DNA from 4 places in the Pseudomonas sp. ES4 genome. Region 4 is predicted to be linked to each of the others. Evidence: predicted binding sites of a transcription regulator. Region 4 holds the regulator's gene; each other region holds the start of a gene.
What was found. Region 4 encodes FliA, which starts transcription of late flagellar genes. Its sites were predicted from a motif close to CTAAAGTTTNNNNNNNNNNNGCCGNTAA; they were not measured.
Positions count from the first base shown of each region.

Region 1: a site for FliA is predicted at 3,802-3,829, ahead of ACQ4OB_RS27435 (methyl-accepting chemotaxis protein). Genes of this name have one in related genera too.
Region 2: a site for FliA is predicted at 5,193-5,220, ahead of ACQ4OB_RS12610 (flagellar protein MotY). Genes of this name have one in related genera too.
Region 3: a site for FliA is predicted at 3,677-3,704, ahead of ACQ4OB_RS27485 (methyl-accepting chemotaxis protein). Genes of this name have one in related genera too.

Region 1 covers NZ_JBOBDO010000044.1:11,354-18,976, forward strand. Annotated here, with positions in the region: gene ACQ4OB_RS27410 (acyl-CoA dehydrogenase) at 1-922, shown strand, start outside; gene ACQ4OB_RS27415 (methyl-accepting chemotaxis protein) at 1,042-1,887, opposite strand; partial or broken gene ACQ4OB_RS27420 (HAMP domain-containing protein) at 1,909-2,979, opposite strand; gene ACQ4OB_RS27425 (cell division protein ZapA) at 3,080-3,382, opposite strand; gene ACQ4OB_RS27430 (hypothetical protein) at 3,379-3,609, opposite strand; gene ACQ4OB_RS27435 (methyl-accepting chemotaxis protein) at 3,885-5,510, shown strand; gene ACQ4OB_RS27440 (potassium/proton antiporter) at 5,768-7,510, shown strand; gene mscK (mechanosensitive channel MscK) at 7,545-7,623, shown strand, end outside.
Region 2 covers NZ_JBOBDO010000009.1:49,782-57,404, reverse strand. Annotated here, with positions in the region: gene nth (endonuclease III) at 1-517, shown strand, start outside; gene ACQ4OB_RS12630 (PA3496 family putative envelope integrity protein) at 624-803, shown strand; gene ACQ4OB_RS12625 (response regulator transcription factor) at 887-1,513, opposite strand; gene ACQ4OB_RS12620 (hypothetical protein) at 2,090-2,722, shown strand; gene ACQ4OB_RS12615 (argininosuccinate synthase) at 2,872-4,089, opposite strand; gene ACQ4OB_RS12610 (flagellar protein MotY) at 4,219-5,127, opposite strand; gene pyrC (dihydroorotase) at 5,287-6,333, shown strand; gene rnt (ribonuclease T) at 6,330-7,007, shown strand; gene ACQ4OB_RS12595 (peroxiredoxin) at 7,083-7,623, opposite strand, start outside.
Region 3 covers NZ_JBOBDO010000045.1:755-8,377, reverse strand. Annotated here, with positions in the region: gene ACQ4OB_RS27495 (amino acid adenylation domain-containing protein) at 1-1,133, shown strand, start outside; gene ACQ4OB_RS27490 (SRPBCC family protein) at 1,156-1,623, shown strand; gene ACQ4OB_RS27485 (methyl-accepting chemotaxis protein) at 1,680-3,560, opposite strand; gene ACQ4OB_RS27480 (sigma-70 family RNA polymerase sigma factor) at 3,875-4,375, shown strand; gene ACQ4OB_RS27475 (FecR domain-containing protein) at 4,375-5,388, shown strand; gene ACQ4OB_RS27470 (TonB-dependent siderophore receptor) at 5,477-7,623, shown strand, end outside.
Region 4 covers NZ_JBOBDO010000021.1:37,776-45,398, forward strand. Annotated here, with positions in the region: gene ACQ4OB_RS21225 (chemotaxis protein CheA) at 1-974, opposite strand, end outside; gene ACQ4OB_RS21230 (protein phosphatase CheZ) at 989-1,777, opposite strand; gene ACQ4OB_RS21235 (chemotaxis response regulator CheY) at 1,800-2,171, opposite strand; gene fliA (RNA polymerase sigma factor FliA) at 2,339-3,079, opposite strand; gene fleN (flagellar synthesis regulator FleN) at 3,076-3,906, opposite strand; gene flhF (flagellar biosynthesis protein FlhF) at 4,021-5,349, opposite strand; gene flhA (flagellar biosynthesis protein FlhA) at 5,361-7,490, opposite strand.

The DNA.
Region 1 (7,623 bases), on a different contig from region 4:
GAACGAGGCGCGGATCGGCGTCGGCATGGGCGCGGTGATGCTCGGTTACGCCGGTTATCTGTATTCCCTGGAATACGCTCGCGAACGTCCGCAGGGTCGCGTGCCGGACAGCAAGGACCCGAATACCGCACCGGTGGCGATCATTCAACACGCCGACGTCAAACGCATGTTGCTGACCCAGAAAGCCTACGTCGAAGGCTCGTTCGACCTGGGGTTGTACGCGGCGCGGCTGTTTGACGACACCACGACCCTTGAGACTGAAGCCGAGCGCAAACAGGCCCATGAACTGCTGGATTTGCTCACGCCGATCGTCAAATCCTGGCCGTCGGAGTTTTGCCTCAAGGCCAACGAACTGGCGATCCAGATACTCGGCGGCCATGGCTACACCCGCGAATACCCGGTGGAGCAGTATTACCGCGATAACCGCCTGAACCCGATCCACGAAGGGACCCACGGCATTCAATCGCTGGACCTGCTGGGCCGCAAACTGGCGCAGAACGGTGGTGCGGGGCTCAAGCAATTGATCCGCCTGATTGCCGACACCGCCGAACGCGCTCAAGCGCATGAATCGTTGACCACGCTGCGTGAGCCGCTGGAGAAACTGGTGGCGCGCCTGCAAACGGTGACCATTGGCCTGCTGACGGATTTGGGGCAAGGCAAGGTTAATAGCAGCCTGGCGAACTCGGCGCTGTACCTGAAAGTGTTCGGGCACACGGTGATTGGCTGGCGCTGGCTGGAGCAGGCGATTCGCGCTGAGGAAGGGTTGGCCAAAGGGAATGCGGCGGATGTGAGCTTCTATAAAGGCAAGCTACAGGCGGCGCGGTATTTTCTGACGTGGGAAGTGCCGGGTTGTCACCATGAACTGGCGATTCTTGAGGCGCGGGATGATGTGTGCCTGACGATGCAGGATGAATGGTTCTGACACCCTCTCACTGATCGTTCCCACGCTCTGCGTGGGAATGCCTCAGGGGACGCTCCGCGTTCCAATGGGACGCAGAGCGTCCCGGGCTGCATTCCCACGCGGAGCGTGGGAACGATCGGTCAGCTGAGTTTGAAGCTACCCATCTGCCGCGCCAGATCATCGGCCAAGCGCTGCAATGTCTGACAGTCCTCACGGCAAGCCCTGACCTCCCCGGCGGTGGCACGGGCCAGATCTGAAATCCCCTGCACGTTCCGGTTGATCTCTTCCGTTACCGCCGACTGCTCTTCCGTTGCCGCCGCCACTTGATGGTTCATGTCGCTGATGCGCTCCACCTGGCCGGTAATCGCCGTCAACGACACCCCGGTGCGCTGGCTCGACTCGACGCCCGTGCCGGTCGCCGCTTGCCCGGAATGCATCGACGACACCGCGTTCTCCGCGCCTTGCTTGAGGCTGCCAATCATCTGCTGAATCTCATCGGTCGACGACTGCGTACGCCGCGCCAACGTGCGCACTTCATCCGCGACCACCGCAAACCCGCGCCCCATGTCCCCGGCCCGCGCCGCTTCGATGGCCGCGTTGAGCGCGAGCAAATTGGTTTGCTCGGAAATCCCGCGAATCACTGCCAGCACCTGATCGATGGATGCCACCTGATTGGCCAACTCGCCCACCGCGCTGGCAGCGAGGCCGATTTCATCGGACATGCTTTCAATATGCCGGATCGACCCGCCCACCACTTCCCGCGCCTGCATCGCCTCATCCCGGGCAGTTTGTGAAGCCACCGCGGCGTTGCCGGCGTTCTGGGCGATTTCCTGCACGGTCAGGCCCATTTCGTGGACGGCGGTGGCGACCATGTCGGTCATTTCCTGTTGGCGGCCAGAGCGTTCGGCGGTGTTGTCCACCACCCGCGCCACTTGGCCGACGGCCGTGCGTAAACGCTCGCTGGTGGTCAGCACTTCGCCGATCATGTCGCGCTGGCTTTCCAGGAATCGATTGAAGCCGCGAGCCAGGTCACCCAGTTCATCGGCGCGGCTGGAATCTAACCGGTGGGTCAAATCTCCACCACCGCTACCAATGGCTACCAGCGCCGCTGTTACCTGACGAATCGGCCGCACCAAGCCACGGGCCAACAACACCACCAGCATCAGGCACACCAGCGCCACCGCCAGGCCGATGCCGCTGCTCATCCACATCGCGCGGCGGGCTTCAGCGTAGATCTGCGACTGCGGCACTTCGGCCACCAGGGTCCAGCCCAGGTCCCGCAACGGCAGGCTCAATGCCAGGAAATCTTCGCCCTCGCGTATAAAGCTGCTACTGGTGGCGGCTTTTTGAGCCATGACCGCTTGCGCTGCCGGGGCGCCAATCTGTTCGGCCAACGTGCGTTTGCCGCTGAACTGAGCCTCGGGGTGAACCTGGATCAAACCGTCGGAACGTACGAGATAGACCTTGCCGCGCTCACCGAAGTTGAAGTTGTGGATCAGCTCCGACAGCTCTTTCATGCTCAGGCCAAGCCCGGCAACGCCCACGACTTTGCCGGCCTGCTCGACCTTGAGGTCGATGAACAGCGCCAACTCTCCGGTCGCGGTGTCATTGTCGATATTGAGGGTGCGCGGCTGGTTGCTGTCGAGAAACGAATAGAACCAGGCGTCTTTGGGGTTGGAACGGCTGAGGGTCCGGTCCAGGCCTTTTTCATTGAAGTAGTGGTTTGAAGCCGTGCCGACGATCAGCGCGGTAAAGGCTTTGTGCTCGGCGCGGATGCCTTCCAGATACTCCACGAAGGTATCGGTCTGGGCGCTGTTTTCGCCCCCGGCCAGCCAGTCGCGCACCATGCTGTTACTGGCGATGTCCTTGGCGGCGGTGAGGGGTTGAACGAGGATTCGCTCGATGTCGTTGCGCATCGCTTCGATGCTCGACGGCAGCGCTTGTTCGACCAGATAGCGCTCGGCGAGACGGTTGACCACGAGGGTATAAATGCCAACCACGATCAGGATACTGACCAGCAGGGCGGTGCCCATGCTTAGGATCAACTGCCATTGAATACTGCGTCGCCAGAACTGCATGGAGCACCCCCAAAGAATAAGAGGCTGAAACACTGCAACAGCCGTGCCGATTGTATACAACGCAAGCGACAATTTATTCTTTGGTTGTGCGCAAAGCCGATCAGGCCTGATTGATCGTCTTGGAAATCACTTCAACCGTGGCGCTGACTTGCTCTTGGTAACGGTCGAGTTCCTGCTTGTGCTGTTTCTGCATTTCGATCTGCTGGGAGCACAGATTCATCGCGGCCAATACCAGCAAGCGGTCACCGATCAGCGTCGGGTACTTCCTTTTGGTGTCAGCCAGGGCAGCCTTCAGCATTAACGCGGCGTCCAGCAGGGTTTGCTCTTCCCCGGCCGGCGCCTTGATCGAATAGTCCTCCCCCAGGATCGAGACGACTTTTACCCCTGCGGAGCCGTGATTCATGCGCTGACCGGGCCGGCGCTGACGCGCTCAACCAGGGCCTGGATGCGTGCAGCGGTGGCACCTTGTTTCTCTTCCTGTTCCATCAGGCTCAGTTGCAGGCTTTCGTTTTCATCCTTGGCCTGGGCCAATTCTGCGCTCAGGGTCTGGTTGCTGCCGAGCAGGGTCTGGTTCTGTTGCACCAGGTCGCTGACCAGCTGTTCCAATTGGCTTAGGGATGCTTCCAACATTTTGATTTTCCGAGCATTTTCAAAGGGCGCGTACGATAAAGAAAAGTCACCACGGATGCCAGGGGTATTGGGGCGCAAAGCCTTGATTTTCCTGGCGGGCGACCGTCCTCGCGAACTTTAAAGACTGTGATTGGCGGATCTGGTTCCTGCACTTCGTCGCCGAAGCGTTTGTGCGACAAAAACGCGCAGGGCCTCAAGACTTTAGTCGTATGACCGATAAGTCATCCATACGTCAGTCTCAGCGCCGCACGAATGCGCTCTTTTCGGTAAACACCATGTCCCTTCGTAATATGAATATCGCGCCACGGGCGTTCCTCGGTTTTGCCCTGATTGGCGGCCTGATGCTGATTCTGGGTGTGTTTGCCTTGAACCAGATGAGCAAGATTCGCGGTGCGGGTGAAGACATCGCCTCCATGAGCGTGCCGAGCATCAAGAGCCTCGACGAGTTCACTCAGTTGACCCTGCGCCTGCGAGTGCTGTCCTATCGTTTGCTGGTTAACCGCGAACCTGATGTGCAGCAGAAAACTTTCGAGCTGTTTGAACTGCGTAATCAGCAGATCCGCGACGCTCAACGAGTCTACGAACCGCTGATCGACGGTCCGCAGGAACGCGCTGCTTACGATCAATACGTGCAGTTGCTGGCGCAGTATCGCCAACTCGAAGACCGGATGAAGACGCTCTCGCGCAATAACCAGGTCGACGAACTGCGCGCCATGCTCAACAGTGAATTACTCTCCAACTCCGAAGCAGTCAACTCAGCCCTCGCGAAGTTGCTTGAGATCAACACCCAACAGATAGAAGTAACCGACACGCGTGCCGGTGAGCAGTATTCGATGTCCCTCAATCTGGTGATCACGTTGCTGGTCATCGCCAGTGGCCTGACCCTGCTTTTCGCCTGGTTGCTGACCAACAGCATCACCAAGCCGATCGCCAACGCCCTGAGCGCTGCCGAAGAAATTGCCGAGGGCAACCTGACTCGCCCGATCACCGTCGATGGTGAGGACGAAGCCGGCCGCTTGCTGCTGGCCATGTCGAAGATGCAGGACAAGCTGCGCGACACCCTGCAACGGATTTCCGGTTCCGCCACGCAACTGGCGTCCGCCGCTGAAGAGCTCAACAGCGTCACCGACGAAAGCGCTCGTGGCCTGACCCAGCAGAACAACGAAATCGAACAGGCCGCCACCGCGGTCAACGAAATGACCAGCGCCGTGGAAGAAGTCGCGCGCAATGCCGTCAGCACGTCCGAAGCCTCGAAAAATGCCACTACCTCCGCCGGTGATGGCCGTGACCTGGTGCAGGAAACCGTCAGCGCCATCGAACGCATGAGCGCCGACGTGCAGAGCACCGCCACCCTGATTGGCGAACTGGCCAACGAGTCCCGTGACATCGGTAAAGTGCTGGACGTGATTCGCGGCCTGGCTGACCAGACCAACCTGCTGGCATTGAACGCAGCCATCGAAGCGGCCCGTGCCGGTGAGGCCGGTCGTGGATTTGCCGTGGTCGCGGACGAGGTTCGTGCCTTGGCGCATCGCACCCAACAGTCGACCAGCGAAATCGAACGCATGATCGGCAGCATCCAGAGCGGTACCGAGCACGCGGTGGATTCGATGCGCAACAGCACCGAGCGCGCCGAGTCGACGTTGAACATCGCTCGTGGGGCTGGCATGTCGCTGGACACTATTAATAGTGCAATCGTCGAAATCAACGAACGCAACCTGGTGATCGCCAGCGCGGCCGAAGAGCAGGCGCAAGTGGCCCGTGAAGTGGACCGCAATCTGGTGAACATTCGCGATCTGTCGGTGCAGTCGGCGACCGGGGCCAACCAGACCAGTGCCGCGAGCAATGAGTTGTCGCGATTGGCGCTGGACCTGAACAACATGGTTGGGCGGTTTAGCCTCTAACAACCCTGTGGAGAGGGGATGTTGATCGTTCCCACGCTCCGCGTGGGAATGCAGCCCGGGACGCTCCGCGTCCCAAAAAGCGGACGCGGAGCGTCCGTTGAGGCATTCCCACGCAGAGCGAGGGAACGATCACTGTCCTTGCGCCCCCCCTCTGCAAAAAGCTTTTTGACAGCATCACATTTCAACAGGTTAGAATCGCTGGCACGCAGACTGCATGGTCAGTTTGCGCCCGCCTTTAGCTTTCTGGAGTACTGCCTTTGAATGCGACGACCATCAACAGCCTGTTCTTGATCGGCGCGTTGCTGGTAGGTGCAAGCATTCTGGTGAGCTCACTTTCATCGCGCCTTGGCATCCCGATTCTGGTGATCATCCTCGCGGTGGGCATGTCGGCCGGCGTCGATGGCGCCGGCATTATCTTCGATAACTACCCAACGGCTTATCTGGTCGGCAACCTTGCATTGGCAGTCATCCTGCTCGACGGCGGCTTGCGCACCCGGGTTTCCAGCTTCCGCGTGGCGTTATGGCCGGCGCTGTCGCTGGCGACGGTCGGGGTGTTGATCACCACCGGGCTGACCGGTATGGCCGCCGCGTGGCTGTTCGACCTGAACCTGATTCAAGGCCTGCTGATCGGCGCTATCGTCGGCTCCACCGACGCCGCGGCGGTATTCTCGCTGCTTGGCGGCAAAGGCTTGAACGAACGGGTGACCGCCAGCCTCGAAATCGAGTCCGGCAGCAACGACCCGATGGCGGTGTTCCTCACCGTGACCCTGATCGACATGCTCGCCAGCGGCCAGTCCGGTCTGCACTGGAGCCTGCTCGGGCACTTTTTGCGTGAGTTCGGTATCGGCGCTGTCATCGGTCTGGGCGGCGGCTGGGTCATGTTGCAACTGGTCAACCGTATCCACTTGGCCACCGGCCTGTACCCGATCCTGGTCATTGCTGGCGGATTGGTCGTGTTTGCCCTGACCAACGCCTTGCACGGCAGCGGCTTCCTGGCGGTTTACCTGTGCGGCCTGGTCATCGGCAATCGCCCTGTGCGCAGCCGCCACGGCATTTTGCACATGCTCGATGGCATGGCGTGGCTGGCACAAATCGGCATGTTCCTGGTGCTGGGGTTGCTGGTAACACCCCACGACCTGTTGCCGATTGCCCTGCCCGCCCTGGGCCTGGCGCTGTGGATGATTCTGTTTGCGCGGCCGTTGTCGGTGATCGTCGGCCTGCTGCCGTTCAAGGCATTCCATGGGCGCGAGAAGGCGTTCATTTCCTGGGTCGGGCTACGCGGCGCGGTCCCGATCATTCTGGCGGTGTTCCCGCTGATGGCCGGCCTGCCCAACGCGCAGCTCTATTTCAACCTCGCCTTCTTTATCGTGCTGGTGTCGTTGCTGGTGCAGGGCACGAGCCTGCCATGGGTGGCGAAGCTTTTGAAAGTGACCGTTCCGCCGGAGCCGGCACCGATCTCCCGCGCCGCCCTGGAAGTCCACGTCACCAGTGAGTGGGAGCTGTTCGTTTATCGCCTCGGTGCTGAGAAATGGTGCATCGGCTCACCCCTTCGCGAACTGAAAATGCCCGAAGGCACCCGCATTGCAGCCCTGTTTCGGGGCCAGCAACTCCTCCATCCGTCGGGTAGTACGGTGCTCGAAGTCGACGATTTGCTGTGCGTAATCGGCCATGAACACAACCTTCCGGCCCTCGGAAAACTCTTCAGCCAGGCACCGCAACGGGGCCTCGATTTGCGCTTCTTCGGCGACTTCGTACTCGAAGGAGACGCCCAACTGGCCGCGGTTGCGGCGCTGTACGGGTTGAAAGTGGAAGGCATCGATCCGGACATGTCGCTCGGCCACTTCATTGCCCAGAAAGTGGGCGGTGCCCCGGTAGTCGGTGACCAGGTGGAATGGAACAACACCATTTGGACCGTCGCTGTCATGGAAGGGAACAAGATCGGTAAAGTGGGCGTCAGATTCCCCGAAGGAAGTCGCCCCGGCCCGGGACTCTTCCTCTAAACTCCACACTTCGTCTCGTTTTCGATCGGTCTCTATGTCAACCCTGCGCACGTTCATCATTACGGCCCTGCTGGGCTTGAGTCTTTCTGTCGGTACATTGCAAGCGGCCGAAC
Region 2 (7,623 bases), on a different contig from region 4:
GTCGACCGATGTCGGCGTCAATAAGGCCACCGCCAAGCTCTACCCGGTAGCCAATACACCGGCTGCAATTTATGCCTTGGGGGTCGAGGGACTGTCGGAATACATCAAGACCATCGGCCTGTTCAACAGCAAAGCGAAAAACGTGATCGAGACCTGTCGCTTACTGATCGAACGTCATGGGGGCGAAGTGCCGCAAACCCGTGAAGAGCTGGAGGCGTTACCCGGCGTCGGCCGCAAAACTGCCAACGTGGTGCTCAATACCGCATTCCGCCAGCTGACCATGGCCGTGGACACGCATATTTTCCGGGTCAGCAACCGTACCGGCATTGCGCCAGGGAAAAATGTGGTCGAGGTTGAACAAAAACTGATGAAGTTCGTGCCGAAGGAATACCTGCTGGATTCCCATCACTGGCTGATCCTCCACGGACGCTACGTTTGCCTTGCCCGCAAGCCTCGCTGCGGCAGTTGCCGGATTGAAGATTTGTGCGAATACAAGCACAAGACGTCGGACGATTGAGGCGCTATTAGGTTTTTTGATTTATCGATTGAAAAAATCTTTTTTACCCGCCGGGAGATTATCGATATAAGGAGCGCCAAAGGCAGCCTTAGCCTGGAGTAACACTATGAGCACTGGCAAAGAGCAATTGGACGTAGAAGACGACTTCACCCCTGTTGAGGCTGATGATGCTGAACCGGTGGTTGAAGTGGCGAAGACCAACCTGAGCAAACGCCGTACCATCGATAACCTGCTGGAGGAGCGCCGACTGCAAAAGCAATTGGCCGATTACGATTTTGACCTATGACACCTAAAAGCCTCCCGAAACGGAGGCTTTTTACTAAGTGTCGCCGCTGGATCCCCCTCGCGCCTCGTCAAACGCCGAGGCGGTCACACCAGACCATTGCGTTGAGCCAATTCGATCAGGTCGACCAGGGAGCGGGCATTGAGCTTCAACAACAGACGAGTCTTGTAAGTGCTGACGGTCTTGTTGCTGAGGAACATTCCGTCGGCGATTTCCTTGTTGGTCTTGCCTCGAGCCAATTGCTGCAAAACCATCATTTCCCGTCCCGACAGTCGATCGACCATATCGGCTTCACTGGCGTTCCCCAAACTTGAACGCACAGTATGCAAGGCTTGATTCGGAAAGTAACTGTAGCCCGACAATACTGCCTTTATTGCACTGAGCAACTCAGTGAGATCTTGTTGTTTGCAAACATACCCGGCGGCACCGGATTGCATGCAGCGCATTGAAAAATGCCCTGGCGCCTGGGAAGTTAATATCAGCACCTTCATGGGCATTGCTGTCGAGGTCAGACGCGCGATGACTTCCAATCCATCAAGTTTCGGTATTCCAATATCCAGGATGACAATATCCGGCATATGCTCACGGGCAAGTTGCAACGCATCCACGCCATTGTCTGTCTCTGCAATGACTTCGTAGCCATGACGTTCCATTAGCATACGCACCGCAAGACGAATGACAGGGTGATCATCCACGATCAGCACTTTATTCATGGGCAAGTCCAATTTCGCTGTTCGAATTTTTAGAGCCCGCACAATAGCCTAGTCGTTTCCCCCATGGCATGCCGCCCCCCTCGGCCACCCACACCGAGAGACATTCCCTACAGATATTAGGGAATTGTCTTACAAATTTTCAGAAAATATCGTGAGAGGAAAAATTTTATCAACCTGAAAACATTTCGATTATCCGCAATTTTTTTGTTTCCATTTACAACCAGAAACCTGAACAAGAGGATTCGCCGCAAGCGATCAAACGAACTCTGGCTATTGAGCTACCCTTAAAAGTAACTGATATTTACCACTTTCGATTTTACCCGACAAAAACCACATAAAAAGGAACAAGAAAAAAATCACACAAGGCAACACTTAAAAAATACATTTAACGCAACACTACTTAAAACACCAGGAACAGAGATACCCGACCCGCATACAATAACGCTACTATCATACTATTCAAACCCAACACTAAAAGGAGTTCCGCGCCAACATAAATTCCAACTATTCGTTATAAATATCAAACTAAAAACACTAATCAATCGAGAAAAGATAATACTTCCATGAGCAGAAAACATGAACAAACAAAAGAAAAAAATCATAAACCCCATGACAGTCATTGCGATATTCGCCGCCATTTCTGAAACATCCGCCGCCGTCTCGCTGCCCTTTCTAGACAATAAGGAGCGGGAACTCTATGTCTGGTTCCTGATCAGTTTTCCTTTTTATTTGCTTTTTCTTTTCTTCGCCACACTAAACTTCAACTACCGGTCGCTGTACGCGCCCTCCGATTACAGCAAGGGAAAGCAATTTATAAAAGTGATGGACAATGCTGAACGTGGTCAGCGGCCCGATAACCTGAAGGACCCTCCCCCCCGAATCGATATTCATTCGGGCCTTTCGGCTCTTCAGCACGTGAGTCTGGCCGAGCAGTTGCAAAACCTGCACATCGTCGATGCGCGGTGGCTAAACAAGAAAACGGAATTCGGCGCCTGGATCGAAAAAAACCGGCACCCACAGGGAAGTCCTGCACAAGTGATCATATTTCTCACTTGTACTGAATCAGAGGCACTACTGAAGGAAAGCGCAACCAAGCAATCAAGACAGGCAAAAAATCGCAACGGCTCAACACTTTGCATTGCCTACAATTTGAATTCACGCGGTCTGACGATTCTTGATCATTCTTTTTACCTGACACGCAGCAGGTAACGCTTGAAGAGCATTCAGAAAGAGGAATCAGAAGGAAGGTATTACAGAGACAAAAAGAGCGCTGAACATGATGTCCGCAGGAAAATCCCCCTATTCAGAAATTGTGGCCTTGTCACCGACAAGGCCACAACTCTACGGTTTCAAAGGTCTCAGAAAAGCTTCCGGCCTTTGTTCGCCGCAATACGCATGCGCAACGCGTTGAGCTTGATGAAGCCCGCCGCGTCGGCCTGGTTGTAGGCGCCGCCATCTTCTTCGAAGGTCGCAATATTGGCATCGAACAACGATTCGTCGGACTTGCGACCAGTGACGATCACGTTGCCCTTGTACAGCTTCAGGCGCACAACGCCGTTCACGTGAGCCTGGGACGCATCGATCATCTGTTGCAGCATTAGACGCTCAGGGCTCCACCAGTAACCGGTGTAGATCAGGCTGGCGTATTTAGGCATCAGCTCGTCTTTGAGGTGAGCCACTTCGCGGTCCAGGGTGATCGATTCGATCGCTCGGTGGGCGCGTAGCATGATGGTGCCGCCTGGGGTTTCGTAGCAGCCGCGGGACTTCATGCCCACGTAACGGTTCTCGACGATGTCGAGACGGCCGATACCGTGTTCGCCACCGATACGGTTCAGGGTCGCCAGCACGGTAGCCGGGGTCATTTCGACGCCGTCCAGTGCCACGATGTCGCCGTTGCGGTAGGTCAGTTCCAGGTATTGCGCTTTATCTGGAGCCTTCTCCGGGGAGACGGTCCATTTCCACATGTCTTCTTCGTGCTCGGTCCAGGTGTCTTCCAGCACGCCGCCTTCATAGGAGATGTGCAGCAGGTTGGCATCCATCGAGTACGGGGATTTTTTCTTGCCGTGACGCTCGATCGGGATGTTGTGCTTTTCAGCATAATCCATCAGCTTTTCACGGGAGAGCAGGTCCCATTCGCGCCACGGAGCAATCACTTTCACACCTGGTTTCAAGGCGTAGGCGCCCAGTTCGAAACGAACCTGGTCGTTGCCCTTGCCGGTGGCACCGTGGGAAATGGCATCCGCGCCGGTTTCGTTGGCGATTTCGATCAAGCGCTTGGCGATCAACGGACGAGCGATGGAAGTACCCAGCAGGTACTCGCCTTCGTAAACGGTGTTGGCGCGGAACATCGGGAAAACGAAATCGCGCACGAATTCTTCGCGCAAGTCGTCGATGTAGATCTCTTTCACGCCCATGGCCTGTGCCTTGGCGCGTGCAGGTTCGACTTCTTCGCCCTGACCCAGGTCAGCGGTGAAGGTCACGACTTCACAGTTATAAGTATCCTGCAGCCACTTGAGGATCACCGAAGTGTCCAGGCCGCCGGAATACGCCAGAACGACCTTGTTTACGTCCGCCATGCCATCACTCCACGGGGTTCTACGGAAAGCCGCCAAGTCTACCGCTCATGCAGGGCAATTTACAGAGGCGCGACAGCTTATGACGACGAAGCGACAGATTATGTCGAGTGAGCGACGAAAACAGCGGGTTCAGGAGGTCGAGGCGGCGCTCGCCGATGCCGTGGCCTGAGGGGCCGGTTTCTCGGTGGGCGCAACCCGCGCGAGGTGCACGTTGACCCGACGGTTCTTCGCCCTGTTAGCGGAGTTGGTATTGGGCGCCAATGGATAACGCTCACCATGAAAACGCACGGTGATCTGCGACTCCTGAATGCCGTTGGCCTTGAAGAATTCCATGACTGCCAGGGCCCGACGTCGCGACAAATCCCGATTGGTCAGGCGGTTGCCGCTGTTATCGGAGTGGCCATCGAGCTCGATGTGGTTGACCGTCGGATCAGCCTTCATGAACTCCAGCATCACTTGTAATTGCGCCTTGGCCTGCGCGTCCAGATCCATGCCTTCGCCGGGGAAGCCAATCTGCGACTGTTTAACCTGCTCGAAATTCTTCGGCAGCAGCTTCGCCACGCAGCCCTGATAATCATTAAATGCCTGGCTGAACTTGACGGGCAACAGACGCACTTCTGACACTCGACCATCGCCCGAGTGATGTCGAACGACCGGACTGCGACCATCCAACAGGCCACTGATCAAGCGGCCGGCCTGAACTTGCGAGCTGTTGAACAACACATTGCCGCTGCCAATTCGCACAGAACCGAGGTTGATGTCGCCGCGCCCCGGCTGCCAAGGGGCAGCCGCCGCCAGCAGGGTGGCCGAACCACCGCCGATCATCGCGTTATATGCCTTCAGACGGAACGTCGCTTGCTCACCCGCACGGCGCACGAACTCACCCGAACCAAAATCAGTGATCGGCTGAGTCAGACGACATTCGAACTTGTCTCCTTCGACCGTCCACTCAATGCTCTCCAGACGGGTCTGGAAAGTGAGCGCCATCGCAGGAAGGCTGGCAAACACACTGAGCAAGGCTAAATAACGCTGGCGCACGGGAGGCTCCACTGGCTTCTACAACAAAAAGACCGACACACAGATGTTTACGGCATACCTGTTGGATATCGGAAGCTTCCTGCAAAACTTGATAGCGAGTGCCTGGAAGAGTCTTTTCCGGTAGCATTCCCCTCAGTTTGACCCGCCTGGAATCCCCTCATGTCCGACCGCCTGACCCTGCTGCGTCCCGACGACTGGCATATTCATCTTCGCGATGGTGCTGTGTTGCCCAATACAGTCGCGGATGTGGCGCGCACCTTCGGGCGCGCCATCATCATGCCCAACCTGGTACCTCCGGTGCGTAACACCGCTGAAGCCGACGGCTATCGCCAGCGGATTCTCGCTGCACGCCCGGCTGGCAGCCGCTTCGAACCGTTGATGGTGCTGTACCTGACCGACCGCACCCAGCCCGAAGAAATTCGCGAGGCCAAGGCCAGCGGCTTCATTCACGCCGCCAAGCTGTACCCGGCCGGCGCGACCACCAACTCGGACTCTGGTGTCACCAGCATCGACAAGATTTTCCCTGCACTCGAGGCCATGGCCGAAGTCGGGATGCCCTTGCTGGTTCACGGTGAAGTCACCCGTGGCGATGTCGACGTGTTCGATCGCGAAAAAATCTTCATCGATGAGCACATGCGTCGTGTGGTCGAGCGCTTCCCTAGCCTCAAAGTGGTGTTCGAACACATCACCACCGCCGACGCCGTGCAGTTCGTCAACGAGGCTTCGGCCAATGTAGGCGCGACCATCACCGCGCATCACCTGCTGTACAACCGCAACCACATGCTGGTGGGCGGGATTCGGCCGCACTTCTATTGCCTGCCGATCCTCAAGCGCAACACCCATCAGGAAGCCCTGCTCGACGCCGCCACCAGCGGCAGCGACAAGTTCTTCCTCGGCACCGACTCGGCGCCCCATGCCCAGCACGCCAAAGAAGCCGCTTGCGGCTGCGCCGGTTGCTACACCGCTTATGCAGCGATCGAGATGTATGCCGAAGCCTTCGAACAGCGCAGCGCGCTGGACAAGCTCGAAGCCTTCGCCAGCCTGAACGGCCCGCGTTTCTACGGCCTGCCGGTGAACACCGATCGCATCACCCTGGTCCGCGAAGAGTGGACCGCCCCAACCAGCCTGCCATTTGGCGAGCTGACCGTAATCCCGCTGCGCGCCGGTGAAAAACTGCGCTGGCGCCTGCTGGAGGAACACGCGTGAGTGAAGACCATTTCGACGACGAACAGGACGGTCAAGGCGGCGGAGGTGGTTCGCGCCACCCGATGGCTGAGCGCTTCCGTGGATACCTGCCCGTTGTTGTCGACGTTGAAACCGGTGGTTTCAACTCTGCCACTGACGCCTTGCTGGAAATTGCCGCAACCACTATCGCCATGGATGAAAAAGGGTTTGTGTATCCCGATCACACCTATTTCTTCCGCGTCGAGCCTTTTGAAGGCGCGAACATTGAAGCGGCCGCGCTGGAGTTCACCGGGATCAAACTCGACCACCCGCTACGTATGGCGGTGAGCGAAGAAACGGCCCTGACCGATATTTTCCGCGGCATCCGCAAGGCCCTGAAAGCCAATGGCTGCAAACGGGCGATTCTGGTCGGGCACAACAGCAGCTTCGACCTGGGTTTCCTCAACGCCGCTGTCGCGCGTCTGGACATGAAACGTAATCCGTTTCACCCGTTCTCAAGCTTCGATACCGCGACCCTGGCCGGTCTGGCTTATGGCCAAACCGTGCTGGCCAAGGCCTGTCAGGCCGCCGATATCGACTTCGACGGTCGTGAGGCCCACTCGGCTCGCTACGACACCGAGAAGACCGCCGAGCTGTTCTGCGGCATCGTCAATCGCTGGAAACAAATGGGCGGCTGGGAAGACTTCAACGACTGATCCCGGTCGCTGGATTTATCCCGCCCATAAAAAAACCGGCCTCTACGGCCGGTTTTTTTATGCCTCAAACGTACCTTACAGCGCAGCAGCGTGCTCGGTCAGGTAAGCCGCAACACCTTCGGTGGAAGCGGTCATGCCTTTGTCGCCTTTTTTCCAGTTGGCAGGGCAAACTTCACCGTGCTCTTCGTGGAATTGCAGTGCGTCGACCAGACGAACCAGCTCTTCGATGTTACGGCCCAGCGGCAGGTCGTTGATGATCTGCGAGCGGACAACGCCTTTGTCGTCGATCAGGAACGCACCACGGAAAGCTACGCCGTCAGCGGACTGAACGTCGTAAGCCTTCATGATTTCCTGCTTGATATCGGCAGCCATGGTGTAACGGACCTGGCCGATACCACCATTGTTGACCGGGGTGTTGCGCCAGGCGTTGTGGGTGAAGTGCGAGTCGATCGAAACGGCGATCACTTCAACGTTGCGTGCCTTGAAGTCAGACATGCGGTTGTCCAGAGCGATCAGCTCGGACGGGCAAACGAAGGTGAAGTCCAGTGGGTAGAAGAACACCAGGCCGTATTTGCCTTTGATGGCCGACGACAGGGTGAAGCTGTCTACGATTTCG
Region 3 (7,623 bases), on a different contig from region 4:
ATGCCTTCCGCGAACTGGATATCCAGCCGTTGCCAGTCAACCGCATGGGCGATGTGCACAAGGTGATCGTGACCGGCGCCAACAGCTTTGTCGGCGTGCACATCGTCGAAGCATTGCTCGCCTGGGGTGCCAGCGAAGTTGCGTGCCTGGTGCGCGATGGCGGCGGGCAATCGGCGGCCGAGCGGTTTGCCCATGCGTTGCGAGAAAACCGCCTGGAGCATCTGGACCTGAGCCGGGTGCGGGTCTACGCGGCGGACATCACGCGTCCGTCATTGGGGCTCGAAGCGGATGTTTACGAGCGACTGGATCGGCAGTTCGGCGCGTTGGTGCATAACGCCGCGAACGTCAATCACGTACTCGATTACGAGTCGCTGGCGCGGGACAACGTCGAGCCGATTTTCGAGTGCCTTCGGTTGTGCGAAGGGCGCAGCAAAAAGATCTTCAATTTCGTCTCGACGCTCTCGGCTTCCAGCACGATTTCCGCCGATGGCCGGGTGCTGGAATTGCCCGCCGCGCAGACCCCGCCGATCTACATCAAGAACGGCTACAACCTGTCCAAATGGGTCGGTGAGCGAATCCTCGAACGGGCTCGCGAACGTGGCGTACGGGTCAATCTTTATCGTCCCGGCAACATCAGTTTCAACAGCCTCACCGGTGTCTGCCAGCCGCACAAGAATCGCTTGATGCTGATGCTCAAAGGCTCGATCCAGCTCGGCCAGGTGCCGGAGTTCGCGCTGAATTTCGACCTGATGCCGGTGGACTTTCTCGCCCGGTTCATCGCCTTCCATGCCAGCCGTTATTCAGCGGAAAAAGCGGTGTTCAACCTGCACAACCCCGAGCCTCTGAGCTGGGACAACTACGTCGCGTCATTCCGTGAGGCAGGTCGGGAGTTTTCCATGGTCAGCGTCGCCGACTGGCAGCAGCAACTGGGTCGGGTCGACAGCGACAACGCGTTGTTTGGCGTGCTCGGTTTCTACCTCAACGGCTTCGAGGAAGACATCGGCGACATCTCAATGATCGGCCACGCCAACGCTCAGGCGGGCGTGCGGCAGATGGGCGCGCATTACCCGGAAAAATCCCCGGCGCTGCTGCGTCGCGGCTGCGACTACCTCAAAGAAATCAACTTCATCTGATTCACTCAACCGGAGCAAAACCATGAAAACCCTACAACCCGACACCCTGATCAAAAATCCGCAAGGCTGCCACGTGGTGTCCTCGGTGGAAGTGCCCGCCGATGCCAGGAAGGTCTGGGCAGTGGTCGGTAACTTCGCCGGCTTCGATCAATTCATTCCAGCGCTGTCGCACATCGAGATGACCGGCGAAGGCGTGTCGTCCCTGCGCAAGAAATTCTTCAAGGACGGCAACCTGGTGGTCGAGCAACTCAACTCCCGGGATGACCAGGCGCTGAACATGACCTGGACCACGATTTACAACACCTTGGGCGTAGCCAATTTATGGGCGGCGATGAGTGTCGAACCGCTGGGCGCGAACAAATCCCGAGCGACCTGGACGATCATCGCCGAACCCGTACAGGGTGGCGCCGAGGCACTGCCGGGGTTCACGGATTTCGTGCAGGGCTTTGCCGATGACTCGATGAACAATGTGTTGAAGCTGTTTGCGTAAGGCATGAAAAAGCCCGCTGTGGATGACTCCACAGCGGGCTCTTTTACATCGCTCGATCAGATTTTGAAGCTGTCGACCAACTGCTTCAACCGGTTCGCCTGCAGGGACAACGCATCGCAATCCTTCAACGTTTCATTGAGGTTGGCCACGCTCTGCTGGTTCAGCAGGTTGATCTGGTTAACGTCGACGTTGAGAGTTTCCACCACCGCCGTCTGCTCTTCGGTCGCCGCCGCCACCGACTGGTTCATGCCGTCGATTTCGCCGATGCGCTGAGTCACGCTGACCAGTCGCAAACCAGCCTGGTTCGCCACTTCGACGCTCTGTTCGCTGGAGACCTGACTGGCGTTCATCGTGGTCACCGCTTCGCGAGAACCGATCTGCAGCGAGGTGATCATCTTGTGAATCTCCTCCGCCGATTCCTGAGTTCGGTGAGCGAGGTTACGCACCTCGTCCGCCACCACCGCAAAACCACGACCGGCTTCACCGGCGCGGGCCGCTTCAATGGCCGCGTTGAGTGCGAGCAAGTTGGTCTGCTGGGAGATGCCTTTGATCACATCCAGAATGTGCCCGATGTTGTCGGTGCTGGCATTCAAGGTTTCGATCTGCGTGCAGGACAGGCTGATTTTCTGCGACAACTCGGTCATCGCCAGAATGGTTTTCTCCACCACCTGACGACCGTCGTCGGCCTGCTCGCTCGCGCCGCTGGCGTGCTGGGAAGCATCGGCGGCGTTGCGGGCGATTTCCTGGGTGGCGGCGCCCAACTGGTTGATCGCCGCGGCGACACTGTTGGTGCGGGCGCTTTGCTCGTCGGAACCGACGATCGAGGCGTTGGACGAGGCCATTACCCGCTGCGACAGGTCGTGAACCTGGCGGGTGGCCGACGACACTTCGGAAATCGATGCGTGAATTCGCTCAACGAACTGGTTGAAAGAACCGCCCAGCTCACCGAATTCGTCTTTGCTTTCCACGGCCAGACGTCGGGTAAGGTCGCCCTCACCCTGAGCGATGTCCTGCATCGCACGGCCCATGGTGGTCAGCGGACGCATCAGCACGTTGATCAACAGGCTCAGCAGCACGGCAATGGCCGTCACGGCGATGAACATCGCGATCAGCGCAGAAGTGCGGAACTGGCTGAGTGGCGCGTAGGCCTTGTCCTTGTCGATCGACAGACCGATGTACCACTCAGCATTCGGCAAACCATTGACCGGCGTGAACGAAAGGATACGGTCCTGCTTATTCAGGGTGACTTCCTGATTACCCTTCTCGATGCGTACGCCAGCGTTCGGGTAAATATCCTTCAGGTTTTTCATCACCTGGTCCTTGTCCGGGCTGACGATCACCTGACCGTCGGCGCTGACCAGGAATGCGTGACCGATGCCACCGAAGTCCACCGAGTTGATGATCTTCACCAGGGTTTCCAGGCTCAGGTCACCACCGACCACGCCGAGCAACTCGCCGTTCTTTTTCACCGGCAGGGCGATGGTCACCACCAGGCCACCGACGGCGGCCATGTAAGGCGGGGTCAACATGGTCTTGTCGGCAGCCACGGCCTGTTTGTACCAGGGACGCTGACGCGGGTCGTAACCGTCGGGCATCTTCGCGTCCGGACGCTGAGTGAACACGCCGTTGGCCTGGCCTACGTAGGTGAACTGGAAGTTCGAGGTCAGGGACGGTTGATTGACCAGCCCGGGAAGGTCGGCATTGGCGCCTTGATGGGCGACGTTTTGCGCGAGGTTTTCCAGCACCAGCACGCGGCCGCTCATCCAGTTCTGCACGCTGCTGGCGGTTAGGTCGCCGGCCTGCTGGACGCTCGATTCAAGGTTTTGACGAATGGTGTTTCGCTGCAGATAGTCGTTGTACAAAGTGAACAACGCAAAAGCCAGCACCACGACGCCGGAGGCGGCCAGAAGGATTTTATGGCTGAATTTGAGATTCATTTCATGGGACTTCTTATGCAAAAAGTGGGGATGCGTTCCGGGATGCAACATTCCATGTAACAGCGCAGGCAGGACTCTGGAGCCGCTCTACTTTGGTGCACGCATGTCTCATCAGGCTGTCGGCACAAACCGGAGAAAACTTAGGCGTTTGTACGAAATGGTCGGCATTCCTGTCAGATACCCGCCGAACGGCGTGCCAAAGCGCCTGATCAGCCTTTTTAGAGTGGCGACTGTTTGTCCGGCTGTTGCAAATTCCCGGACCCTTGATGACAATGCGACTAATTATCATTTGTGATGTTCGGGCTGTCGCATCCATGTCCTCACCTGAGTTTGCAGTACAGGCGCTTTACAGCAGCCATCACGGTTGGCTCAACACGTGGCTGCGCGCGCGTTTGGGTAATGCAGCCGATGCGGCGGATCTGGCTCAGGACACGTTTGTGCGGCTGCTGCACAGAACCGAACGCCTGGAGCTCAAGGCTCCCCGCGCCTTTCTTCGAACGATCGCCCGTGGGCTGGTGATCGACCATTGGCGTCGTGAAGAAATCGAACGCGCCTACCTGGAAACCATCGCCCATTTGCCCGAGTCCGAAACCCCGAGCGTCGAAGCGCGGGCATTAGTGCTTGAGTTGCTGGAAAGCATCGCGCGCATGCTCGAAGGCCTGAAGCCGAAAGTGCGTCAGGCGTTTCTGCTGGCGCAGTGCGAAGGACTTACCCACAAACACATCGCCGAGCAGATGGGCTTGTCTCTGCGTTCAGTTGAGCGCTATGTCGCCGACGCGCTGTATCACTGCTACGTGCTGCGGTATGAAACGTGATGCCTGTGGATAACTTGTCGCTGACTCGACGCGGGGAACCGCATCAGCAGGTCGTCAAACAAGCCATCCATTGGCTGCTGCGTCTGCGTAACAACTCGGCTAATGCCAGGCTACGTCAGCAATGCGAGGTCTGGTGGGCTGAACACCATGAACACGAACTGGCTTGGCAACGGGTGCAGTCGCTGCAAGCCGAGTTGAGCAGCAACCTGCGGGCAGTGCCCGGTGCTCAAGTGGCCTTCAATACGTTGGAAAACAGCGCCCAGGGACTGGGTCGCCGCCAGGCCTTGAAGCTGCTATCAGGAGCGTTGCTGATAGGGTCGGTGGCGTGGCTGGGCAAAGATGCGGTGGGCTGGCAACAGTGGACCGCCGACTTCGCCACCGCCACGGGCGAACGGCGCGGTTTCCAATTGCCCGATGGCACGCGACTGGAACTCAACACCGCCAGTGCAGTGGATCTGGATTACAACGCGCAGCAGCGGCTGATCAAACTGACTCGCGGCGAGGTCATCGTGACGTGCGGCGGGATCGACGAAGGATCTCCGTTTGATCGACCGCTGCGGGTGCAAAGTCGCCAGGGTGTATATGAAGGAGTGGGGGCACGTTTCATCCTGCGGCAGGACGACGACTGCACGCGGCTCAGCGTTACCGGCGGCATGGTCCTCATACATTCACCGCTTGCCGCCGGTGGCACGCCGACCCAGGTGCAGGCCGGGCAGAGTTATCTGATCGATCATCACCAGGCGAAGCTGGCGCCGCCGCTGGACATGGATGCCGGCGCTTGGGTCGACGGGCTGATCGTGACTCGCAATATGCGTCTGGGGGATTTCCTGGATGAAGTCGGGCGCTATCGCCACGGCTATCTGACGTGCGCAGCGGACATTGCCGACTTACGGCTGTCCGGGGTTTTCCGACTGGAGAACACCGACAGGTTGCTGGCCATCCTGCCGCAAACCCTGCCGGTGCAACTGCGCTATCGCACTCGCTGGTGGGTGACGCTGGAGCGACAGGCCTGAATTATTTTTGGCGGGTTTTGCGGGCAAGTCCGGCTTAGTCAGTAAGCACTTCAATCCTGACTTCAGCGACTTCCTACGGAAACCTACAATGACTGTGCGCGCCACCAGTAAGAACCCTCTTCTTTTCGCCGCCGATTCAGGCGCCCTGCGCTACGCCGTACGCGCTGCACTGTTCTCCACCGCGCTGGGTGTCGGCGTATTGCCGACACTGGGCGTAGCGGCAGCGGGCAGCGAGGTCAGCAGCCACCGTTACAATATTGCCGCAGGCTCGTTGAGCGATGTGCTCAACCAGTTTGCGCGTCAGGCGGGAATTACCTTATCGATGACTCCTTCGCAAACCGGGGGCCTCCAGTCACCCGGCGTCCAGGGCGAATATTCGGCAGATCAGGCTTTGCGACGTTTACTCAGCGGTTCGGGTCTGGAGGCCGTGAGTCAGGATGGCAGCAGCTACGTGTTGCGCCCGGTCGCCGAAACCGAAGCGCTGGCATTGCCCACCACCGACATCAAAGGCTTTGCCCTCGGTAATGCGCTGGGCAGCATGGACGGTTACAACGCGACACATAGCCAGATCGCCACCAAGACCAGTACTGCGTTGCTGGAAACCTCGCAAAGCGTCTCGGTGGTAACCCGCGAGCAAATGGACGATCAAGGTTCGCAAACCGTCTCCCAGGCCATGCGTTACACCCCCGGCGTGTTGACCAACCCTTATGGCGCAACCCATCGCTATGACTACGTGGCGCTGCGCGGCTTCAACGATGGTTCGGTGGATAACATTTATCTGGATGGCTTGAAGTCCATGGGTGACAGTGGCACCTACAGCACCATGCAGGTAGACCCGTACTTTCTGGAGCGCCTCGATATCCTCAAAGGGCCGTCATCGGTGCTCTATGGTCGCAGCTCACCCGGCGGCCTGGTGGCGCTGACCAGTAAGAGGCCGCTGTATGAGGCCTATCATCAGGTTCAAGCTACGGTGGGCACTCAGGGTCAGCGTGGCATGGGTTTCGACTTCAGCGGCCCGGTGAATGACGACAAACGCGTAGCCTATCGCCTGACAGGGCTGGCGGATCAGTCCGACACACAGTTCGATCACAACAAAGAAAAACGCTTCGCCCTCGCGCCTACGGTTAGCATCGATTTCACCGAAGACACCTCGCTGACCCTACAAGCGTATTTGCAGCACGATCCAGACGGTGGTTATCACGGTGGCGTGCCGGCCGGCGGCACCATTCATCAGCGCAATGGGAATCGAATTTCCCCACACTTCTTCGAGGGCGAACCGAGCATTGATGGCTTCCAGCGTGATCAGCAGTCCTTCGGTTACCAGTTCGAGCATCGCTTCAACAATGTCTTCACGGCACGACAGAACTTCCGTTACCTCGACTCCAAAGTGAAGCTGGATCAGGTCTATGCCTATGGCTGGACCACACCGTCCAGTAATGAGTTGAATCGTTATTACACCGGTGGCGACGAGAAACTTCATGCATTCATTGTCGATAACATGCTGCAAGCAGAGTTCTTCACCGGTGCAACCAAACACACCGTACTGATGGGTGCGGACTACCAGCGTCGCAAAACCGTGGTCGACTGGACCAGCGGTGGTCTTGCCCCGATTGATGCGTTCAACCCGGCGTATGGAAATTCCGATATCGAGTTCTACAGTCCGACCAGCTATCTGCGTCGCCTGGAACAAACCGGCGTGTACCTTCAAGATTTGATCGAGATGGATAAGTGGCGCTTCTCGCTCGGGCTGCGCCAGGACTGGGTGGAAACGTCCGATGAGAATCGGCTGGCTGAAACCGACCGGGCGGTCGGCACCGAAATCAGTGACAAACGCACCAAGCTGACGGGGCGCGCCGGGGCGTTGTACCTGTTCGATAACGGCATTGCGCCTTACATCAGCTACTCCGAGTCGTTCAACCCGAACTCCTACTCGGACAGTGCGGGTAATCCCCTGGCACCGACCGATGGTACGCAATGGGAGGTGGGCCTGAAGTACCAACCGCTGGGCACCGACAATTTGTTCACCGCGTCGCTGTTCCGCATTGATCAGGAAAACCTGGCGACCAAACTGCCGCAGGAAAACTTCTATCGCGCCGTAGGGACTGTCCGCTCCCAGGGCCTGGAACTGGAAGCGCACATGCAGGTGACTGACAACCTTAAAGTCCTCGGCAGCTACACCTTCACCGACATCGAATACGCAAAGTCGATGATCAGCACCTTGAGTACGGCCACTGA
Region 4 (7,623 bases):
GCTTTGGCGACAGGTTTCGCTGCAGCGGCAGGAGCCTTGGCGACAGGTGCCGAAACAGCGGCGCCAGTGCCGACTTCAGTGAACTTGCCTTTGCCGTGCAATTCGTCGAGCAGCGATTCGAACTCGTGATCGGAGATCAGATCGCCGCCAGCCGCTTTTGCGGTAGGCGCAGCCGGGGCCGGGACCGCAGCAATGGCCGACTCCAGCGCATCAACGGCAAAGTTGCCCTTGCCGTGCAGTTGATCGAGCAGTGCTTCGAACTCGTCGTCGGTGATATCGGAGCTGTCGCCTGGCGCTTTCGGGGCAACCGGTGCGGCTGGCGCCGAGGCTACCGCATCGACGGCGAACTGGCCTTTACCGTGCAGTTGATCGAGCAACGACTCGAACTCGGCATCGGTGATTTCGTCGCTGCCCGCTGCATTGCTGCTCGGCGCTGGCACAACTGCCGGGGCTTCTGCCTGAGCCTTGACGGCGTTCAGCGAGTCCAGCAGTTGTTCGAATTCGTTATCGGTGATGTCACCCGACTCGCTCTCGGCGGCAGGTTCTTCCACCACGTCGGCGATCGGTGCCGTTTCATCGGCGGTTTTCGGCTCGGCCAAACGGGCCAGTGCCGCCAGCAATTCTGGTGTGGCAGCCGTGATCGGGCTGCGCTCGCGGACTTCGGTGAACATGCCGTTCACCGCATCCAGCGCTTCAAGAACCACGTCCATCAGTTCCGAGTCGACGCGACGCTCACCCTTGCGCAGGATGTCGAACACGTTCTCGGCGATGTGACAGCACTCCACCAGCTCGTTGAGCTGGAGGAAGCCGGCGCCTCCTTTTACAGTGTGAAAACCGCGAAAAATTGCATTGAGCAAGTCCGCATCATCAGGTCGGCTTTCAAGCTCGACCAGCTGTTCGGACAGTTGCTCTAGAATCTCGCCGGCCTCAACCAGGAAATCCTGAAGGATCTCTTCATCGGCGCCGAAGCTCATGTGTAGGGGTGCTCCTAGAATCCAAGGCTGGAAAGCAAATCGTCTACATCGTCCTGACCGGACACAACGTCTTCTCTTTTATCGGCATGAATCTGCGGACCTTCACCCTGAGAGAGATGTTTTTGCGGATCTTTTTCTGCCAGCATCGCTTCACGGTCATGTTCGATGCCCGCAAAGCGGTCCACCTGACTGGCCATAAGCACGAGCTTGAGCAGGTTGCTTTCAACTTCGGTGACCAGTTGGGTCACGCGCTTGATCACCTGACCGGTGAGGTCCTGGTAATCCTGAGCGAGCAGAATGTCGTTGAGGTTGCTCGACACAACGCGATTGTCTTCGCTGCTGCGTGTCAGGAAACCGTCGACTCGCCGAGCCAGCTCGCGGAACTCTTCAGCCCCGACTTCGCGACGCATGAACCGTCCCCAATCGGTGCTCAAGGCCTGGGCTTCGTTGCTCAGGCCGTTGACCAGCGGCGTGGCGTTTTCCACCAGGTCCATGGTGCGGTTGGCCGCGGCTTCGGTCAGCTTGACCACATAACCCAAGCGCTCGGTGGCATCCGTGATCTGCGAGACCTCCTCGGCTTGCGGCATGTTCGGGTCAATCTGGAAATTGACGATCGCACTATGCAGCTCGCGAGTGAGCTTGCCCACTTCCTGATACAGGCCACGGTCACGGGTCTGATTGAGCTCATGGATCAGTTGCACAGCGTCGCCGAACCTGCCTTTTTCAAGGCTTTCGACCAGTTCGACCGCGTGTTTTTTCAGGGTCGATTCGAAATCGCCCTGTGAAGACTCGTTATGCTCCATAGCTCCCCCGTGGCGAAGTGGATCAACCGATGCGTTCGAAAATCTTTTCGATTTTGTCTTTCAACGCCTGGGCCGTGAAGGGTTTGACCACATAGCCGTTAACACCGGCCTGGGCCGCTTCGATGATCTGCTCGCGCTTGGCTTCAGCGGTGACCATCAGCACTGGCAGGTGCTTGAGCTTTTCATCCGCGCGTACGTGACGCAGCAGATCGATGCCGGTCATGCCAGGCATGTTCCAGTCCGTTACCAGAAAGTCGATGCTGCCGCTGTTGAGGACCGGGATCGCAGTGATGCCATCGTCAGCCTCGACCGTGTTGGTGAACCCAAGGTCACGCAACAGGTTTTTTATGATCCGCCGCATCGTTGAGAAGTCATCAACGATGAGGATTTTCATGTTCTTGTCCAATTCGACCTCCAAGCAGTCTTAAACGCGCCCAGCACCTGGACACGCCATTTCAATCAATCCGGCAATGCACTCGATGACTGTCTGGAGCACAACAGATCGTGACCGGCAAGGTTCAACACCCCACCAGCCGCGTTCGCAGTGCCCCCACACTGCCTTCAGCGCGCTCGCCACTCCCCCAAACGCCCCCGCAAACGGGCCGCGCACTGGCTATGTAACTGGCTGACCCGCGATTCGCTGACCCCCAGGACCTCACCGATTTCCTTGAGGTTCAGCTCTTCGTCGTAGTACAGCGCCAACACCAGTCGCTCACGCTCCGGCAAATTGGCAATCGCGTCCGCCAGCGCCGCCTGGAAGCGTTCATCTTCCAGATCGCGTGACGGCTCCAGATGTGCACTCGCGCCATCCTCGTGCAGCCCTTCGTGTTCGCCGTCCTGCAACAGATCGTCGAAACTGAATAACCGGCTACCCAGGGTGTCGTTCAAAATCCCGTAATAATCGTCGAGACTCAATTGGAGTTCGGCCGCAACTTCGTGATCTTTAGCGTCACGGCCGGTTTTAGCTTCAATCGAGCGAATGGCGTCGCTGACCATCCGGGTATTGCGGTGGACCGAACGTGGCGCCCAGTCCCCCTTGCGTACTTCGTCGAGCATCGCGCCGCGGATTCGAATGCCCGCGTACGTCTCGAAACTCGCGCCTTTGCTGGCGTCGTATTTGGTCGACACTTCAAGCAGGCCGATCATCCCGGCCTGGATCAGGTCTTCGACCTGGACACTGGCCGGCAGACGCGCCAGCAAGTGGTAGGCAATGCGTTTAACCAGTGGCGCGTAACGCTCGATCAGCTCGTACTGCGCGTCACGTGCCGACTTCTTGTAAAGGTTGTAGCCACCGGCTGTCATAGCACAGGTCCTGCGGTCTGTTGCACGAGGCGCTCGACGAAAAACTCCAGGTGCCCACGCGGGTTGGCAGGCAGCGGCCAGGTATCGACCTTCTGGGCAATGGCCTTGAACGCCAGTGAGCACTTGGACCGCGGGAAGGCTTCGTAGACGGCGCGCTGCTTCTGCACAGCCTTGCGCACGCTTTCGTCGTAAGGCACCGCGCCGACGTATTGTAAGGCGACGTCAAGGAAGCGATCCGTGACCTTGGTCAACTTGGCGAACAGGTTGCGCCCTTCCTGCGGGCTCTGGGCCATGTTGGCCAGAACGCGGAAGCGGTTCATGCCGTAATCGCGGTTCAGCAGTTTGATCAGTGCGTAAGCATCGGTAATCGAGGTCGGTTCGTCGCAGACCACCAGCAAGACTTCTTGCGCTGCGCGGACGAAACTGACGACCGAGTCACCAATGCCCGCCGCGGTGTCGATCACCAGCACGTCGAGGTTGTCGCCGATATCGCTGAACGCCTGGATCAGGCCGGCGTGCTGGGCCGGGCTCAAATGAACCATGCTCTGTGTGCCGGACGCGGCCGGAACGATGCGGATGCCGCCAGGGCCCTGCAACAGTACGTCGCGCAGCTCGCAGCGGCCTTCGATCACGTCGGCCAACGTACGTTTGGGTGTCAGCCCCAGCAGGACGTCGACGTTCGCCAGCCCCAGATCGGCGTCCAACAGCATGACGCGCCGACCGAGCTCAGCTAGAGCCAGGGACAAGTTCACTGACACGTTAGTCTTCCCGACGCCACCTTTGCCGCCGGTCACCGCGATCACCTGTACGGGATGCATGCTGCCCATGAATTTCTTTACCTTGTCTTACTTAGACGGAGGCCACATTACTGGCTGCGCGTTCATTAACTGAACAATGCATGGCAGGCCATCGATGTAGGTACAAAAACTGTCATTAGTACCTCAGCCCACCTGCTTGGTCGGGCTGTGGTAAATATCAGCGAACATGTCAGCCATGGCTTCTTCGCTGGGTTCTTCTTGCATTTGCACGCTTACGGCGCGACTGACCAACTGATGACGACGCGGCAGATGCAAATCATCCGGGATCCGCGGGCCATCGGTCAGGTAGGCCACCGGCAATTCATGACTGATGGCCAGGCTCAACACCTCGCCCAGACTTGCCGTTTCATCCAGTTTAGTCAGGATGCAGCCAGCGAGCCCACAACGCTTGTAACTGTGATAAGCGGCCGTTAGAACCTGTTTTTGGCTGGTGGTTGCCAAAACCAGATAATTTTTCGATTTGATGCCACGACCGGCCAGGCTTTCGAGCTGCATGCGCAGTGCCGGATCGCTGGCCTGAAGGCCCGCGGTATCGATCAGCACCACGCGTTTGCGCAGCAAGGGCTCCAGCGCCTGTACCAGTGACTGCCCCGGATCGACGTGAGTCACCGACACATTGAGGATCCGGCCCAACGTCTTGAGTTGTTCCTGAGCACCAATACGGAAACTGTCCATGCTGACCAGCGCGATGTTCTGCGCGCCGTACTTGAGCACGTAACGGGCCGCGAGCTTGGCCAGGGTGGTGGTCTTGCCCATGCCGGCAGGACCGACCATGGCAATCACGCCGCCCTCCTCCAGAGGCTCGACTTCCGGTGTGGCGATCATCCGCGCCAGGTGTGCCAGCAACATGCGCCAGGCCTGACGAGGTTCTTCAATATCGGTAATCAGCGCCAGCAAATCGCGCGACAACGGGCCGGACAGGCCGATGCGTTGCAGGCGACGCCAAAGATTGGCCTGGGCCGGACGGCTGCCTTGCAGCTGATTCCAGGCCAGGGAGCCGAGTTGCACTTCCATCAGTTCGCGCAGGCTGTTGAGCTCGAAACGCATCGAGTCGAAGGCCCGTGGGTCGACGCCACCAGAGGCTGGTGCCGCAACCGGTGCAGGACGATGGGGTTCGGTGTACGTCGGTTCGATCAGCGGCTCGGCGGCGGTCAGTGGCAGGCCGGCGAACAATTGGCGATTGGTGGACTTGTCGCTCTCGCCATCGCTGCGCAGGCTCAGTTCGGCCTGGGCGGTGACGATCCGCGATTGGGTCTTGCGCAGCTCGTCTTCGAGTTCCATGTTCGGAACGCGCGGGGCCAGCGCCGACAACTTGTAATCCAGGGCAGCCGTCAGCTCGACACCACCGGCGATCCGGCGGTTGCCAATGATGGCGGCATCAGCGCCCAGCTCATCACGAACCAGTTTCATGGCCTGACGCATATCGGCGGCGAAAAAACGCTTAACTTGCATAAACCACTACCTCAGCCGTTGGGCCCTACTGTCGCAACGATGGTCACTTGCTTGTTGTCAGGTATTTCCTGGTAAGCCAACACATGCAAACCCGGGACTGCCAATCGGCCGAATCGCGACAGCATCGCGCGAACCGGACCGGCGACCAGCAGAATCACCGGTTGACCTTGCATTTCCTGACGCTGCGCCGCGTCGATCAACGAACGTTGCAGTTTTTCAGCCATGCTTGGCTCCAGCAGAACACCCTCTTCCGAGCCTTGTCCTGCCTTCTGAAGACTATTGAGCAATATTTGTTCCAACCTTGGCTCCAGGGTGATCACTGGCAGCTCGGAGTCAGTGCCTACAATGCTTTGGACGATTGCACGGGATACGCCGACGCGCACCGCGGCCACCAGCGCGGCAGTATCTTGACTCTTGCTGGCGTTGTTGGCGATGGCCTCGGCAATGCTGCGGATATCGCGAACTGGCACCTGTTCGGCCAGCAACGCCTGCAATACTTTGAGCAGCTGCGACAGCGACACCACGCCCGGCACCAGTTCTTCAGCCAGTTTTGGCGAGCTTTTGGCCAGCAATTGCATGAGTTGCTGCACTTCTTCGTGACCGATCAACTCACTCGAATGCTTGTAGAGAATCTGGTTCAAGTGGGTTGCCACTACCGTACTGGCATCGACCACGGTGTAACCGAGGGATTGGGCCTGGGCACGCTGGCTGATTTCGATCCAGACCGCCTCCAGGCCGAAAGCCGGATCTTTGGCGGTAATGCCGTTGAGCGTGCCGTAGACCTGGCCCGGGTTGATCGCCAACTCGCGATCCGGGTAAATCTCCGCTTCGGCCAGGATCACCCCCATCAGGGTCAGGCGGTAGGCACTTGGCGCCAGGTCGAGGTTGTCACGGATATGCACGGTCGGCATCAGGAAGCCCAGATCCTGGGACAGCTTCTTGCGCACGCCCTTGATTCGCGCCAGCAATTGACCACCCTGATTACGGTCCACCAAGGGAATCAGTCGGTAGCCGACTTCCAGGCCGATCATGTCGATCGGCGTGACGTCATCCCAGCCAAGCTCCTTGGTTTCCTGAGCGCGAGCCGGCGATGGCAGCAATTCCTGCTGACGCTTGACCTCTTGCAGGGCCTGTACCTTGACCACGTTCTGCTTCTTCCAGAACAGGTACGCGCCGCCCGCCGCCAGGGCTGCCATGCTGAGAAAGGAAAAGTGCGGCATGCCCGGCACGAGGCCCATCACCGCCATCAAACCCGCCGCCACCGCCAACGCTTTGGGCGAGGCGAACATCTGGCGATTGATCTGCTTGCCCATGTCTTCCGAGCCGGAAGCACGGGTCACCATGATTGCCGCAGCTGTCGATAAAAGCAGTGATGGCAATTGCGCCACCAAACCGTCACCGATGGTCAACAAGGCGTACACCCGACCGGCATCGCCGAAGGTCATGCCGTGCTGGAAGATACCGACCGCCATGCCGCCGATCAGGTTGATGAACAGAATCAGCAGGCCGGCAATGGCGTCACCGCGAACGAACTTGCTGGCACCGTCCATGGAACCGTAGAACTCGGCTTCCTGGGCCACTTCCATCCGGCGCAGCTTGGCCTGGTTCTGGTCGATCAGACCGGCGTTCAAGTCGGCGTCGATCGCCATTTGTTTACCAGGCATCGCATCGAGGGTGAAACGCGCGCTCACCTCGGAAATCCGTCCGGCACCCTTGGTCACCACGACGAAGTTGATGATCATCAAAATCGCGAAGACGACGATACCGACCACGTAGTTACCGCCGATCACCACCTCGCCGAAGGCCTGGATCACCTTACCGGCGGCGGCATGGCCGTCCTGACCGTGGAGCATCACCACCCGCGTGGAGGCCACGTTGAGCGCCAGTCGCAACAGGGTCGCCACCAGCAGGATGGTCGGGAACACCGCGAAATCCAGCGGCCGCAACGCGTAAACACAGACCAGCAACACGACAATCGACAACGCGATGTTGAACGTGAAGAACACGTCCAGCAGGAACGGCGGCACCGGCAACATCATCATCGCCAGCATGACCAGCAGCAACAACGGCACACCCAGATTGCCTCGACTCAGGTCGGCAACGTTTGTGCGTGCAGTGTTGAATAACTGAGAGCGATCCACCGGTTTTCCCCGTTCCTTTAAAGCAAACTTTTTGACGCCTGAAGCGGGCGCAGAGCGGCTACTGCAAGAAGCCTTCCAACTTTTGCAGAGGCGGGGAATAGAGGGGTTTATCAAGGAATTTGCAGTGCCTGGT